Regions from separate parts of the Pseudoduganella sp. R-34 genome, predicted to be linked through region 2. Evidence: riboswitches for the same ligand, from Rfam matches in the RefSeq annotation. Region 2 holds a riboswitch; the other holds the start of a gene.

Region 1 (7,345 bases), 750 kb from region 2:
TTGCCAATGGCCCAGGCTTCGCTCGGCGAGGTGGCGTTGTAGGCACGCGCCCATGCGGTAAAGCGCAGGATGGGTTCGCGCACCTTGCCGAAGCCGGCGTTCGTCAGGTTGGCCGCGGAACGTGCTTCCTGGTCCAGCAGGATGGCCTTGATGACCGCTTTCAGGTCGCCCTTGACGCCGCTGCCGTTGTTGTTGAAGACAGCAGCGACACGCGCCACGTACTCTTTCGCTGGATTGCTGGTGACCAGGCGCTGGATCAGCTGCTTCGATACGAAAGGCGCCACGTTCGGATGCGCGAAAATCGTGTCGAGCGCCTTGTTCAGGGCCGTTGCCGCATCGACGCCGCTGGCGATCGTGGTGCCGAGGAAGATTTTTTCGCCAGGCTCGTATTTGGTTCCAACCTGGGTCATCGGGCGCTTGCGGTAATCCGGCGTGTCGCTGGTACCGCCGGCGAGGTCGGAGTCCCAGCCGGTGAATACACGGGCCAGGCCGGAAATGTCGGCTTGGGTATAGGTTTCCTGCTCGGTCGCCGTGCCGTCCGGGTTCAGCTTCAGCAGGCCGATGGTGAAGAGCTGCAGGATCTCGCGGGCGTAGTTCTCGTCCGGCATGGAGCCGGTTTTCGGATTGGCCTTGGCGTTGCCGCGATAGGTCAGGTATTCGCCCATCGAGGTCGACAGCGTGACCTGCTGCAGCAAGGTGCGGTAGTTGCCGAAGGCATTGGCCTCCAAATTGTCCATGTAGGCGGCGCCGGTGAAGGCACGCCAGGCACCGGTGAAGCCATCCAGGGAGGCGACGACGATTTCGGACAAGGCCAGCGTCACGCGCTGGCGCAGGGTATCGGGGGACGTGATCAGCTTGACCCACAGTGCCGCGTCGATGCCGGCCTGGGTGTTCTTGTTTTCGATGGCGTTGAAGCCCTTCGCCATCAGCCAATCCCAACGCGATTGCGAAGTGGGCATCGCCATCTGCTCGTCCAGCCACTTGCTATAGCCGAGCGCTTGGACCCGAGTCATCTGATCATGCGTTGCGCCCATGGAGGCCTGGGCGAGGAAACGTGCGGCCTGGGCGCCTGCAATCGATTCGACCTGGGGTGGCACCGGCGAGGTCGTACCTCCGTCGCTGCCCTTGCTTTCGCTCCCCCCGCCTCCGCACGCTGTCAGCAAGGTTGCCGCGGCCAGGGTCGCAGAGAGCTTTAGCGAGCTCTCATTATTCTCGATTGTATCGTCCATTGTTGCCCCTCGGAAATTTCCTTAAGGGGGCAGTATAGCTAGAAATGGATGAGCAAAACCTATCGTGCGCAGGTTTTGTGGGTTTTATTCAACCCTTTGTCGAATGTAGTCGGGAGCGACTTTTTTAACGAAAGCATCTGTGCCGATGCGGAAGTTTTCCGTTGCCGCGACGAGCCCGAAATAGTCGGCGCCCAAGCCTGCGGATTCTTCCAGCGTCATGTTCAAGCCACGGTGCAGGGCCTCCCATGTCAGGCGCACTGCGTCCGGGGACTGGTCGAGGATCTCGTACAGGATGGCGCGCGCTGCATCCATCACCGCGTCGGGACTGGCCACCTGCTGCACAAGGCCGATTCGCAGGGCTTCTTCAGCATCGATGATGCGGCCGCGCAGCAGCATTTCCGCTGCGCGGCCTTTCCCCACCAGGCGCGCAAGGCGGGTAGTGCCGCCAAAGCCAGCAACAGCGCCGATGCGCACTTCAGGATGACCGAGTTTTGCATGGCTGGCTGCGATGCGGATCATGCATGCTTCGGCAAGTTCCAGCCCGCCGCCCAAGGCGTGTCCGTTCAGGGCCGCCACCACGACCTTGCCAAGATTCTCGATGCGGTGCGTGATGTGGACCGCAAGCCTTGCGAATTCGCGTACTTCCAGCGGGGTAGCCTGGCTCAGGTACTTGATGTCGGCGCCGGCGGAGAAGGCTTTGGAGCCGGTGCCGGTAAGTATCACGGCGCCGGCTGCGGAACTGGCGGCCGCCATGTCCAGCATTTCTTCCAGTCGCTGCAAGGTCGGCAGGTCGAGCGCATTCAGCGCATCGGGGCGATTCAATGCAATGACGGCGATGCCGGCGGATTCTCCATACAGGACAGTCATGGCTTGGCTCCGGGAGTTGAAATTAAGGTTAGTATAGGTTTCCAGAATTGGACATAGTTTTGTGAGTTCAGAAAACAGTTTTCCGAAAATGAAAAACCTTGCCTTCGACTGGAATGAGCTGAAGTTCTTTCTCGCGGTTGCACGAAGCGGCGGCCTTAGCGGCGCTGCTGCGGTACTGGGCACCAGCGCATCCACGGTCTCGCGCCACGTTGACGCGCTGGAGCGCCGCACTGGCCGAAAGCTGTTCTTGCGCCAGCAAAGCGGCTATGCGCTGACCGATGACGGCAGTGAACTGCTGGCGCACGCCGGGCAGGTGGAGCAGGCCATGGCTGCCGCTGCTGCGCCGGGCGATGCGCAGCGCGCAGTGTCCGGCGTGGTGCGGCTGGCGACTACTGAAATGCTGGCGCAATTCCTGGTCGCGCCCAGGCTGGCGGCATTGCGAACGCTGCATCCGGCGCTAAGGGTGGAGCTCGATATCGCCATGGCTGCGGTCAACCTGTCGCGGCGCGAAGCCGACCTGGCGCTGCGCATGGCCGCTCCGGACGATGGAGCAGGCGACTACATCGCAAGGCGTATCGGCAAGGTCGATTTCGCCCTTTACCGCGCAGCCGCTGTTTCGCATGACAGCGGTGACTACATAAGCTGGGACGGCGCCTGGGATGGCCTGCCGATGGCAGCCGCACTGCGCACTGCATTCGACGGCAAACCGCCAGTCCTGGCGTGCAACAGCCTGCCCACGCAGATCGCCGCCGCCCGCTCCGGCGTGGGCGCCGCCATGCTGCCATGTTTCATCGGTGATGCAGAGCCGGCGCTCCAGCGAATGGGGCGACTGGCCACGCCAGTATCGCGCGACCTGTGGCTGGTCTATCACCGCGACCTGAAAGCGAGCCTGCGCGTACAGGCAATGGCAGCCTTCCTGACCGAGATCACAGGCGTTTGCCACGCAAGAGACCTTTAATGTACTATTCGGCAATTGGGTGCGCGCGTCCTGTCCTGGATGCGCGTTAAACGGGAAACCGGTGACGCTGCCATGTGCGGCCACTCCGGTGCAGCCCCCGCTGCTGTAAGCCTGACGAATCCGGAAATACGCCACTGCGCAACGCGCGGGAAGGCCCGGACGAGGATGAAGGCGAGCCAGAATACCGGCCCGATACTGCCAGCACTGTTCTCCGGGGTGAAGGGAAGCCGCTGTCGACCGGCTTCCTGCGTCTTGCCCGCCTGCCCCCTGTCGACCGTCTCCCGATTCTCCCATGAAGGTGCTCCCATAGACCATTCGACGGGAGGTTTCGAATGCACATCATGGAAGGTTTCCTGCCGCCCGCGCATGCGCTTGGCTGGGCAGCCGTATCCGCTCCTTTCCTGGCCTGGGGCCTGCGCAGCATGGCGCGCGGCTTGCAGGCGCACCCCGAGCGGCGCATGCTGCTTGGCGTTGCTTCGGCCTTCGCTTTCCTCCTGTCTGCGCTGAAGCTGCCGTCCGTGACGGGAAGCTGTTCGCATCCGACCGGCGTCGGGCTTGGCGCGCTGCTGTTCGGTCCTGCGGCGATGGTGCCGGTCGGCTTTGTCGTGCTGCTGTTCCAGGCCTTGCTGCTGGCCCACGGCGGCTTGACCACGCTGGGCGCGAACGTGTTCTCCATGGCGATCGTCGGGCCCTTCGTTTCCTATGGCGTATTCCGCTCCACGGCGGCCCTCGGGCTATCGCGCGCGGTCGCGGTGTTCGCGGCCGCCTGTATCGGCGACCTGGCAACTTACCTGACCACTTCTGCACAGCTGGCCTGGGCCTTTCCTGATCAGATCGGTGGTATCAGCGCTTCGTTCGCCAAGTTCGCCGGTATCTTCGCGTTGACACAACTGCCGATCGCCATCAGCGAAGGCTTGCTGACCGTACTGGTGGTGAATGCGATGGCGCGCTTCAATGCGCACGAGCTGCGCCTGCTGCCGGTGATGGCGCATGTGAAGGAGAAGTCGGCATGAAGGCGCGTACTGGCTTGATCTGGGCGGCCATCATCCTGTTGACCGTTTTGCCGCTGTGGTTTGCAGACATGCCGCCGGCGGAGCCGGGCGGCGCGGCGCCAGCAGCATTCAGCGGAGCGGATTCGCGTGCGCAACAGGCGATTGGCATCATCGCACCACACTACAAACCCTGGTTTGCACCGCTGTTCGAACCGCCGAGCGGAGAGATCGCGTCGCTGCTGTTCGCGCTGCAAGCTGCGATCGGCGCGGGCGTGATCGGTTTCTGGCTCGGCACATCGATGGCGCGCGAGCGCGAACAACGTTGCGCACAGGGGGATTCGGTGCCGGAGCAGGATTCCCATGCGGATTGACGCCGCAGCCTACGCCTCGCGCTGGCAGGCCGTCGCTCCAGGCGCGAAGGGCCTGTTCGCGCTGGCCGGCATCGCTGCCGCCTGGCTCGCCCGCAGCCTTGACACGCTGGCCGTGCTCGCGCTGCTCTCCATGCTCGCCACGCTGGCCGGGGCGCGCGTGCCGATCCGGACCTACTTTGCCGTAGCGGTAGCGCCGGTCGGCTTCCTTTTGCTGTCCTGCCTGACAATGCTGGTCACGCCTGACGGCGGGGGCGGCTGGCGGTGGGCGCCTGGGCTCTCGCCGGCAGTCGGGTACATTGCCCTGCGCTCGATCGCCGCGCTGGCCGCCGTACTCGGGCTGGTGCTGACCACGCCGATGCCGGACCTGTTGATGTTGCTGCGCCGCCTGCGCGTACCCGAACTGCTGCTGGACCTGATGGCGCTGTGCTACCGCATGCTGTTCGTGCTGCGCCAGGCATGGGACGAAGGCAGTACCGCGCAAGCTGCGCGCCTGGGACATGGCGGCTGGCGCCAACACTGGCGGTCGATAGGGTTGCTGACGGGCCAGATGGCACTACAGGTATGGCAGCGCGCGTCGGCACTGCAAATGGCGGCCGATGCGCGCGCCTTCGAGGGCAGCCTGCGCCACTTGCCGGCTTCCTTCCCGCATGCGCGACGCCAGCTTGCCCTATCCTTGCTGGCGAGCGTGCTGCTGCTGGCATTTTCCCTGCGTGACAGGCTATGACGCCTTTGATCGAACTCGAAGCAGTGGAGCACGCGTTTGCCGACGGCAGCCCAGGCCTGCGCGGCTGCACGTTGTCGCTTGGCCGCGGACGCCGTCACGCGCTGCTCGGCGCGAACGGCGCCGGCAAGACCACGCTCCTGCTGCACCTGAACGCTTTGCTGCGCCCCACCGTGGGCCGCTTGCGCTGGCACGGCAACGAGTACGACTACAGCCGCAGTGGGCTGGCCTCGTTGCGCAGCCGGGTCGGCCTTGTGTTCCAGAATCCTGACCGCCAGCTAATCTCGGCACTGGTCGAGGAGGATGTGGCGTTTGGGCCGCTGAACCTCGGCCTCGACGACGCCACGGTACGCACTCGCGCCGCGGATGCGCTCGATGCCGTAGGCCTGGCCGGCTTTGCGCGCCGTCCCGTGCACCACCTGAGCTTCGGCCAGAAGAAGCGCGTCTGCATTGCCGGCGTGCTGGCCATGCAGCCCGAAGTCCTGCTGCTGGACGAACCGATGGCGGGCCTGGACTCGCCGATGCAGATGGAACTCGAGACATTGCTGGACCGCCTCGCCGCGCGCGGCGTGACGATCGTCCTATCCACCCACGACGTCGACTTTGCCTATCGCTGGGCCGACGACATCCACATGATGGCTGCTGGCCGCTGCATTGCATCGGTTCCCGCCCAGGAGCTGGCCTCGCGCCAGGAGGCGCTACGCGCAGCCGGCCAACGCTTGCCCCAGGCATTGGCATTACATGCCGAGCTGGCCAAACGCGGCTTGCTTCCCGCCGGCGCCGCACCGCGAAGCGTGGAGGCCGTGCTGACCGCACTGCGCGCGCAGCCTGTCGACGAACACCAAGGAGAAATACTGATATGACAGCTGGCAAAGTCTGGTTTGTCGGCGCCGGTCCCGGCGGCCCCGAACTGATCACCGTCAAGGGACAAAAGCTGCTGGCACAAGCTGGCGCCGTGCTGTTTGCCGGCTCGCTGGTGGACCGCGCCGCAACGCTCTACGCGCCGCCTGGCTGCGTCATCCGCGATTCGAAAGACATGACGCTGGAAGAGATGACGGCTTGGCTGATCGAGCAAACTCGGGCCCACAGCACCGTAGTAAGGCTGCAGACCGGCGATCCCGGCCTGTACGGCGCCCTGATTGAAATGGCGCGTCCGCTGGTTGCGGAAGGCATTGAATGGGCCGTGGTGCCCGGCGTTTCGTCGGCCATGGCTTCGATGGCAGCCGCCGGAGAATCCATGACCTTGCCCGAGGTGACGCAAAGCGTGATTTTCACCCGCGTCGAAGGCCGCACCCCAATGCCGGAGGGCGAAGACCTGGCCAGCCTGGCTGCGCACCGCACCACGCTGTGCATCTTCCTGTCGATCACCCTGATGTACAAGGTCGAGGGTGCCCTGCGTGCGGCGGGCTGGCCGGAGGACTCGCCCATGCTGGTCGTGCACAAAGCCAGTTGGCCCGGCGAAGAGAAGATCCTGCGCGGGACGCTGGCCGACATCAAGCAGCGCTGCCGGGAAGCCGGCGTAGCCAGCCAGGCCATGATCGTGGCCAGCCCCACGCTGGGCGCCCTGCACTGGGAAACCCTGGTGCGCTCCAAATTGTACGACCCAACTTTTACCCACCGTTTCAGAAAGGCCAGCGCATGAACCAATCCATCATGATGCCAGCGATTGCAGCAGCGAGCGATACCATCCTCGTCGTCGGCCATGGCTCCCGCGAGGAGTCGGGCAACCAGGAAATCCGTGAATTCGTGGACATGTGGCGCGCACGCCGGCCGGGCTGGCGCATCGAATTGTGCTTTATCGAGTTCGCTCCCCCCGAGCTGAATGCCAGCCTGCTGGAGGTTGCCGCAAGTTCGCGCCGCGTGCTGGTAGTGCCGCTGATCTTGAATGCAGCCGGCCATGTCAAGATGGAGATCCCAGAGGCCATCGAGGGTGCGCGCATCGCCCGTCCGCAAACGGAATTCCTGCTGGCGCCGCACCTGACCGCCTGCGACCCGGTACTGGCCATCCTCAAGCGCCGCCTGCGCAAGGCCATGGCGACGCTCGACATGCCCGATCCGACCACCACCGGCGTCGTGCTGCTGGGCCGCGGCTCTTCCGACCGCGGCGCCAACGGCGAAATGGCCAAGATGGCGCGCTGGCTACTGGAAGAGGGCGACCACGAGCTGGTGGACCTGGCCTTCACAGGCATCACCTGGCCGCGCCTGGA
Region 2 (7,345 bases):
GCCGTGAAGAAGCCGGCGGCGGCGCACAGGCCGCCCGCCAGCAGCACGCGGCGCCCGCCGAAACGGCGCACCACGCGGTCGCCCGTCAGGCGGCCGACGGTCATGGCGACGGCAAAGGCGGCATAACCGAGGCCGGCGCGGCCTTCCTGCAGGCCGCGTTCGGCGGTCAGGAACACGGCGCTCCAGTCCAGCATCGCGCCTTCGGCCAGGAAGACGATGAAGCACAGGACGCCGATAAAGATCACGGCGCCGTGCGGCATGACGAAGGTTGGCGTACTGCCGTCGCGCGCTTCCGGCTCGTGCAGCAAGTCGGGACTGGCGCGCCACAGCAGGATGGCGCTCACGGCGACGATAGCCAGGCACGCGCCCAGCGGGCCGCTGCCACGCCACAGCAACAGGGCCATGCCGCCGGCGCCGGCGAAGCCGCCAAGGCTGAACATGCCGTGGAAACCGGACATCAGCGCGCCGCCGCTGGCCTTTTCGACAATCACCGCCTGCACGTTCATCGCCACGTCCATGGTGCCGAGCGAGGCGCCGAACACAAACAGCGCCAGGCCAAGCAGCAGCGGGGTTGGCGCCAGCGCCAGGGCCGGCAGCGACAGGCAGACCACCAGCGCCGACCACAGCACCACCTTGCGGCAGCCAAAGCGCGCCGCCAGCGCGCCGGTCAGCGGCATCGCCAGCAGCGAGCCCAGGCCGAGGCAAAGCAGCAGCAACCCAAGCGGACCTTCCGCCAGTTGCAGGCGCTCCTTCGCGTACGGCACCAGCGGCGCCCAGGCAGACATGGCAAGGCCCGCAGTCAGGAAAGCCAGGCGGGTGGACAGGCGGTGGCGGTGGTCGATGGTTTGGTTCATGGCTGAAGATTCTAGCATGGAACCGTTTCCATTATGGTCCTTGAGCGTTGGCAGTCGATTATGATGTGCACTGCTCTTATCGCAAGGAACGAGGTATGGATCGGTTTCTGTGGACGCGTGGGAACGGGATTGACACGCTGGCCTTAGGCCGCTTGCGGGCGCATTTTCCAAAGCCGGCCGCTCCGATGGGCGAGGCCTGGTTCATGGGGGCCGAAAGGCGAATGTTCAGTGACTTGCTGGGAAACCTGGACGAGATTGCAGTGCGCGAACTGCAGGAATGTTTTGCTGAAATCGCCAGCGGTACCCGGTCATTCGGTCCGATGGAGGAATGGAAAACCTGGTACCACTACCTGCTTGCGGCGCTCCTGCCGCGCAGCCATGAGGCATGTTTTTCCTACCTGCTGGAATCGTTGATGACTGGGTTTATGGCCATTTACCCGAACGGCGTCTCTCGGGAGCCATACGAAGGCTTTCGGGAAGATGTGCTGCTAACCCTGGGACGGTGCATGATGGATGGCATGTGCTGGAACGGCACCGACATCGCTATCGGGAATATTCTGCGTCAATCAAACGACAACCCGAACCGTGTCTGGCTCTGGTGGGATGCCAGTGGAGATTTCTCCGCTTCGATGTTCTTCTGCCTGAAATATCTGCCTGAGTCTTTAGTCGAGCCTTGGCTGCGTTCCGTGTTCGATATCCCCTCACCGCACTGGCGCGCGCAGGTCGTCGTCTGGCTGGTTGGTGCGCATGGGATCCTGAACGACACAATGCGGTGGCCATCTGAATTTTCGCTGGAAGCCCGACCATACATCGGTTGGGAATGGAGTCATTGTCTCGAGGCCAGGCTGACGGTTGTAGACGACAGCGGCGCGCCGCCGGTAGCGGCGCTTGTCCCTGAGGCTGCCCGAACGGCAACGCTGGACGTGGTTCGATCGTACTTCAGCGAAGATCGATTCCTGGAATGGGTCACTTGCATTGCGACTGTTCCATATCTGGAAGCGGAACTGGCTGAAATTCCTTCGACATTCGCAACGCTCTACGTTCGCTAGCGGCTCACGGACAGGTTTCGCGTTCCAGCACCGCGAGCCACGTCATCGCCTGTTCCCGACTCTCGCCGCACATTTCGGCCGAAGGCTGCAGGCCGCCGCAGAAGGCCGGGCGTTCCGGCTTGCCGAAGATCTTGCAACGGTTATCGTCGCCCAATTGGACGCAGCGCACCCCGGCCGGTTTGCCGTTCGGCATTCCGGGAATCGGGGACGTAATCGAGGGCGCCGTGCAGCAGGCGCCACAGGCTGGGCGGCATTGGAAACTCATGGTGGGCCAGTATTTTACAGCTTCGGCCAACCCAGCCAGCGCATGGCCTGCTCGCGCGACTCACCGCACACTGCTTCGTCGGCCCTGAATTCCACGCACACGAGGGGGCGTTCGGGCAAGCCATACAGCTTGCAGCGCATGTGTGAATCGAGCTGGATGCAGGGCACGCCTGCCGGTTTGCCTTCAGGCATGCCGGGAATCGGGCTGGAGATCGCGGGCGCCGTACAGCAGGCGCCGCATTGTGGACGGCACGGGATCGGGGTGCGGTTCACAGCCGTGCGGGCGGCTTTGCCTTGCTAATGGATAACGTGGTGCGTGCGGCCGCCGAAGGCCTTGAGGGCGTCGGACAGCGACACTTCAATCTGTCCCAGGTGGGCGTCAGCCAGCACCCAGGGCTCGCCGTCCGCGGCATGGCGCTTGGCCACTTCACGTTCGACCATGGCCGCCATGCGCTCATGCAGCACTTGCTGGTAGCGCGGCGAATCCGGATTCCCAGCCTGGGCACGGGCATACATATCGGCCCCTTCCCAGAGTTCCTGGATGCGCTCATCCGCAAGTCCGGAGGCGGCTGCCAGGACTTGTAATGTTGTCTTGTTATGCATTTTTACTCTCCCAGACACGTTCTTTGACGCGTACTTAGCAGTAAATACCTAATTCTCACGAATTACCAATCATTTCTAAGAAGTGGATCTTTATAACAACAGTCGTTGCTCTTCTGGCTAGATTGTTGGCCAAGTGCAGTCTGTTAGAATGACGCACGTTATGTGATTGGTGCCTTCCTGCAAGCCTGCCGGGAGGTGAAACGGGAAGCCGGTGCCGCGCGGGATAGCCATCTTGCGCCAGTCCGGCGCAGCCCCCGCTGCTGTAAGCCGGACGAAGCTGACCAACGCCACTGTGCATCGCACGGGAAGGCCAGGCCAGCGGAGGAAGAAGGCGAGCCAGAAGACCGGCCGGTCACTTTTGATTGTGCGAAGCCCGGGGTGTGGTTTTGCGTGCTCGGAATCCTGCTGTGCCTACCACTACCTTTGCCCGGACCATTGTGGTCCTGCTATGTGCGTTCGCTTGCGCGCGTGCCAACGCCGCCGTGCTGTTTGCCATCGTGACCGAACGCGCTGCGCCTGTCGCCATCGAGGCGGCCCATCGCCACCTGGCCGGCCATCCCCAGGACCGTATCGTGTTGCGCACGCCCGCGCAATGGATGGCGGCCGACGACAAGCAAGCCGCCCAGTGGCTGGCGCAGGCGGACAGCATCCTGGCCGTATCGCTGTTCGGCGACCCGGCCCGGCGCCTGAAGGAATTCTTGCCGCGCCATGCCCGCCCGCAGGCCAGCGTGCTGGCCATGAATGGCGAGGCCACGCTTAGCCTGCTGTCGCGCGGACGGCAGGGCAGCTTGCAGGGCTTTTCGCCTGAAACGCTGCGCCAGCTCTCGACCGAGCAGCCGCCGGAAGCGGCACTGCAGGCAGCCAGGGCGCGACCGGCGGCAGGCCAGTGGCTGGCTGCGCGCCAGGTCTGGCAGGCCGGTGGCCGCGACAACACGGCAGCGCTGCTTGCGCACCTGCTCGACCCCTCGCGCGCCCTGGCCGAGCCGCAGCCGGAACCGACGCTGCGCCTGCGCGCCGGCCAGCGCGAACTGCACGACGCGGCGGCATGGGGCAGGGCGGCGCAGCTAGGCCTGCAGGCGCGTCCTACCGTGGTAGTGCTGGACCTGTCGAACATGGATGGCACGGTGCCCGATGCCGTCTGCAAGCAAGTCGAACGCATTGGCCAGCAATGCGTGCAGGTGCTGCCGCGCTGGGGCGGCGCCTCGCGCGAGGCGCTTGAGCGCTTGCCGGAACTGATTGCGCCTGCCGTGCCGGCCGCCATGGTGGTGCTGCAGGACTTTGTGGTGGGCGCCGCCGAAGGGCGCGAAGCCGTCAGCGAGGCATTCAAGAAGCTCGATATCCCGCTGTTCAAGGCGATCCGGCTGTCCGACCGCACCGCCATGCAATGGCGCTTGTCGCCGGACGGCTTGCCGCCTGATTCGGTGCAGTACCGCGTGGCGCTACCCGAGCTGCAGGGCATCGGCCAGCCCATCGTGGTGGCGGCACTGGGCGAGCCGCAGCGCGACAAGCTGACCGGCATCGAGAATCGCCCGCCGGTAGTACTGGCGGCGGAAGCGGAGCGCCTGGCTGCGCGCGTCGAGCGCTGGCTGGCCTTGCGCGCCAAATCCAACCGCGACAAGCGCGTGGCGCTGGTGTACTACAATCACCCGCCGGGCCGCCAGAACATCGGCGCCGACAACCTTGATGTGCCGGCTTCGCTGTTCGACATGCTGCACGCCCTGAAGGACGCCGGCTACACGGTCGGCGAATTGCCGGCCACGCCGGAAGCGCTGCTTGACCGCATCATGGCGCACGGCGTCAACCTGCCTGAGGACCGCGGCGCCTTGCGTGAACTGGCGGGCTCCGTGAACAGCGTCAGCGCCGCCGATTATGCGAAGTGGTTCGCGACGCTGTCGCCGCGCGTGCAGGGAGAAATGACCAGCGGCCTGCTGGGCCGCTTGCACGCCGACGTGCTGGAAGCGGAAGCTGCCGGCGAATGGGCACTCGGCCGCAAGCAGGCGGAAGTCGTGATCAAGGAACTGCAGCACCTGGTGGAGGGCGCCGATCATCCGCAGCGCGAGGCGGCGATCCGCGACCTGGCTGCGCTGTCCGATGGCTATGCGGGCTGCCTGCAGGCGAAGGCGCCGCGCCGCTGCGCTGCGCTGGAGCCGCTGCGACGCCGGGTCGCGTCCTACGGCATCGAGGGCTTGAAGGGCTGGGGGCCTGCACCGGGCAAGATCATGGTCGACAGCGGCAAGCTGCTGGTGCCGGGCATCCAGTTCGGCAACGTGTTCATCGGACCACAGCCGCCGCGCGGCTGGGAAGTGGACGAAGAGCTGCTGCATGCGAATACCAGCGTGCCGCCCCCGCACCAGTACCTGGCCTTCTACCACTGGCTGCGCGACCGCTTCAAGGCCGATGCGCTGGTGCATATCGGCCGCCACTCGACCTATGAGTTCTTGCCGGGGAAGGCGGTCGGACTTTCGGCCGACGACTTTCCCAGCCTGATCGCGGGCGACCTGCCCGGCATCTATCCCTATATCGTGGACGGCGTCGGCGAAGGCACGCAGGCCAAGCGGCGCGGCCTGGCGGTGATGGTTGACCACCTGACGCCGCCGCTGGCGTCCACGCCGCTGTACGACGAACTGCTGTCGCTGCGCCAGATTGTGGAGAGCTACGAGGCAGCCAGCTCCGACACGCTGAAGGCCAAGGCGGCGCAGCTGATGCGCGAGCGCGTTGTGGCCCTGAACCTGAAGGCGGAACTGGAAGCGTCGATGGCCGACGTGCTGGCCGTGCGCGGCATCGGCTTCGACGCGGCCGACGACGACCTGCTGGCGCACGAAGTGGGCCACTACCTGACAAAGCTGCAGGAAAAGTTCATGCCGCACGGCCTGCACATCTTCGGGCGTCCGTGGAAGCGGGACTCCATCGACCTGATGCTGGAATCGATGAAGAAGGGCGGCATCGACGATCCTGAGGTTGCGCGCAAGCTGGCTGCGTCGCCGCTCAATGAAATGCGCGCGCTGCTGGCGGGCCTGGATGGCCGCTTCATCGAACCGGGCAAGGGCAACGATCCCCTGCGCTCGCCGGAAGCGCTGCCGACCGGCCGCAATTTCCATGCGGTCGATGGCGATATCCTGCCGACCAGAATCGGCTACCAGATGGGCTCCAGCCTGGCGGCCAAGGCTGCGGCGCGTGAGCATTCCGATGCGGGCAGCGAAGGCATCCTGCTGTGGGCATCCGATGCGGTGCGCGATGAAGGCGTGATGGTGGCGTTCGCGCTGGCGATGATGGGCGCCGAGCCGGTATGGAATGCGCGCGGCATCGTCAACGATGTGCGGCTGGTGCCGGGCGCAGTGCGGCGCGATGCGCTGGTGACCACGTCCGGCCTGTTTCGCGACCTGTACCCGAACCTGATTCGCCTGATCGACCGCGCCGGTCGAATGTCATTGGCCGCCTCCGCTGCGGGCATCGCCGAGCAGGAGCCTGCATTGCGCGAGGCACTGGAGGCTGCGCTGGCGCCGCTGGGCAGCAGCGCAGGCGCCGGCAGCGGCAGCACCGGCGCCAGTGCCAGCGCTGCATGGGGCCGCGAGCCGACAGCGAACAACCGCGTGGCGCGTGAATGGCTGGTGCGCGTGCGCGCGCTGCAAGCGGGCGGCATGCCGCTGGCCGATGCCGGCCGCGCCGCCGCCCAGCGCATCTTCGGTGACGCTCCTGGCGCTTACGGCGCCGGCGTCAACCGCCTAACCGAGCGTTCCGGCGCCTGGCGCGAGCGCGACGAGATCGGCAAGGCTTACCGCAACCGCATGGGGCATGCCTACGGCCTCGATGCGAGCGGCGAGGCAAACCATGCCGCCTTTGACGTGGCGTTGGACGGCATCACGCGCACCTACCACGGCCGCGCCAGCAACCTGTACGGCCTGCTCGATAACAATGACGCCTTCGATTACCTGGGCGGCCTGTCGCTGGCCGTCGAGAGCCGCACCGGCCGCGTGCCGGAAGCGCTGATCCTGCAGCACGCACAGCCGGGGCGCGCCGACGTTGAGCCGCTGGCTTCCACCATGCTGGGCGAACTGCGCGGCCGCTTCCTCAACCCGGCGTGGATCAAGCCCCTGATGGGGCATGGTTATGCCGGCGCCCGCACCATGGGGCAGGAGTTCCTGGAGAACCTGTGGGGCTGGCAGGTCACGCGGCCGGACCTGGTGAAGAACTGGGCCTGGGATGAAGTGAAGTCGGTCTACTTCGACGATGCGCATAAGCTCGGCCTGCCGCAATTCCTCGGCCAGCGCCACAACGCGCACGCCAAGGCGCATATGCTGGCAATCTTCATGGTGGCGGCCGAGAAGGGTTACTGGAAAACCGACGATGCCACCGTCAAGAAAATGGGCGGCGAACTGGCCCGCCTGGTTGCCAGCAACGGCTTGCCGGGCAGCGGCCACACTGCACCTGACCACCCGATGTGGCAATGGCTGTCGCCGCAGCTCGATCCGGCCGACGCGCAAGCTTTGGCCAGCACCCTCGCCAAGGCGCGCGGCGATGCGCTGGCTGCCGAGGCGTACGCCACTGCCGTTCCGGCCGGCGCCAACGCTGCCGCCG

Evidence for each region. A riboswitch is a leader RNA that binds a small molecule or an ion and turns the genes downstream of it on or off. The one in region 2 is predicted to bind cobalamin.
Region 1: linked by a shared signal. The riboswitch ahead of ACN9MW_RS01490 (energy-coupling factor ABC transporter permease) and the one ahead of ACN9MW_RS29330 (cobaltochelatase subunit CobN) in region 2 are both predicted to bind cobalamin.

The regions. Positions count from the first base shown of each region.
Region 1 covers NZ_CP184572.1:317,075-324,419, forward strand. Annotated here, with positions in the region: gene ACN9MW_RS01475 (DUF1800 domain-containing protein) at 1-1,229, opposite strand, end outside; gene ACN9MW_RS01480 (enoyl-CoA hydratase-related protein) at 1,314-2,096, opposite strand; gene ACN9MW_RS01485 (LysR family transcriptional regulator) at 2,185-3,054, shown strand; cobalamin riboswitch at 3,057-3,261, shown strand; gene ACN9MW_RS01490 (energy-coupling factor ABC transporter permease) at 3,387-4,067, shown strand; gene ACN9MW_RS01495 (energy-coupling factor ABC transporter substrate-binding protein) at 4,064-4,417, shown strand; gene cbiQ (cobalt ECF transporter T component CbiQ) at 4,407-5,141, shown strand; gene ACN9MW_RS01505 (energy-coupling factor ABC transporter ATP-binding protein) at 5,138-6,001, shown strand; gene cobM (precorrin-4 C(11)-methyltransferase) at 5,998-6,780, shown strand; gene ACN9MW_RS01515 (sirohydrochlorin chelatase) at 6,777-7,345, shown strand, end outside.
Region 2 covers NZ_CP184572.1:6,364,440-6,371,784, reverse strand. Annotated here, with positions in the region: gene ACN9MW_RS29355 (MFS transporter) at 1-854, opposite strand, end outside; gene ACN9MW_RS29350 (hypothetical protein) at 950-1,903, shown strand; gene ACN9MW_RS29345 (YkgJ family cysteine cluster protein) at 1,908-2,168, opposite strand; gene ACN9MW_RS29340 (YkgJ family cysteine cluster protein) at 2,183-2,425, opposite strand; gene ACN9MW_RS29335 (hypothetical protein) at 2,465-2,770, opposite strand; cobalamin riboswitch at 2,921-3,137, shown strand; gene ACN9MW_RS29330 (cobaltochelatase subunit CobN) at 3,178-7,345, shown strand, end outside.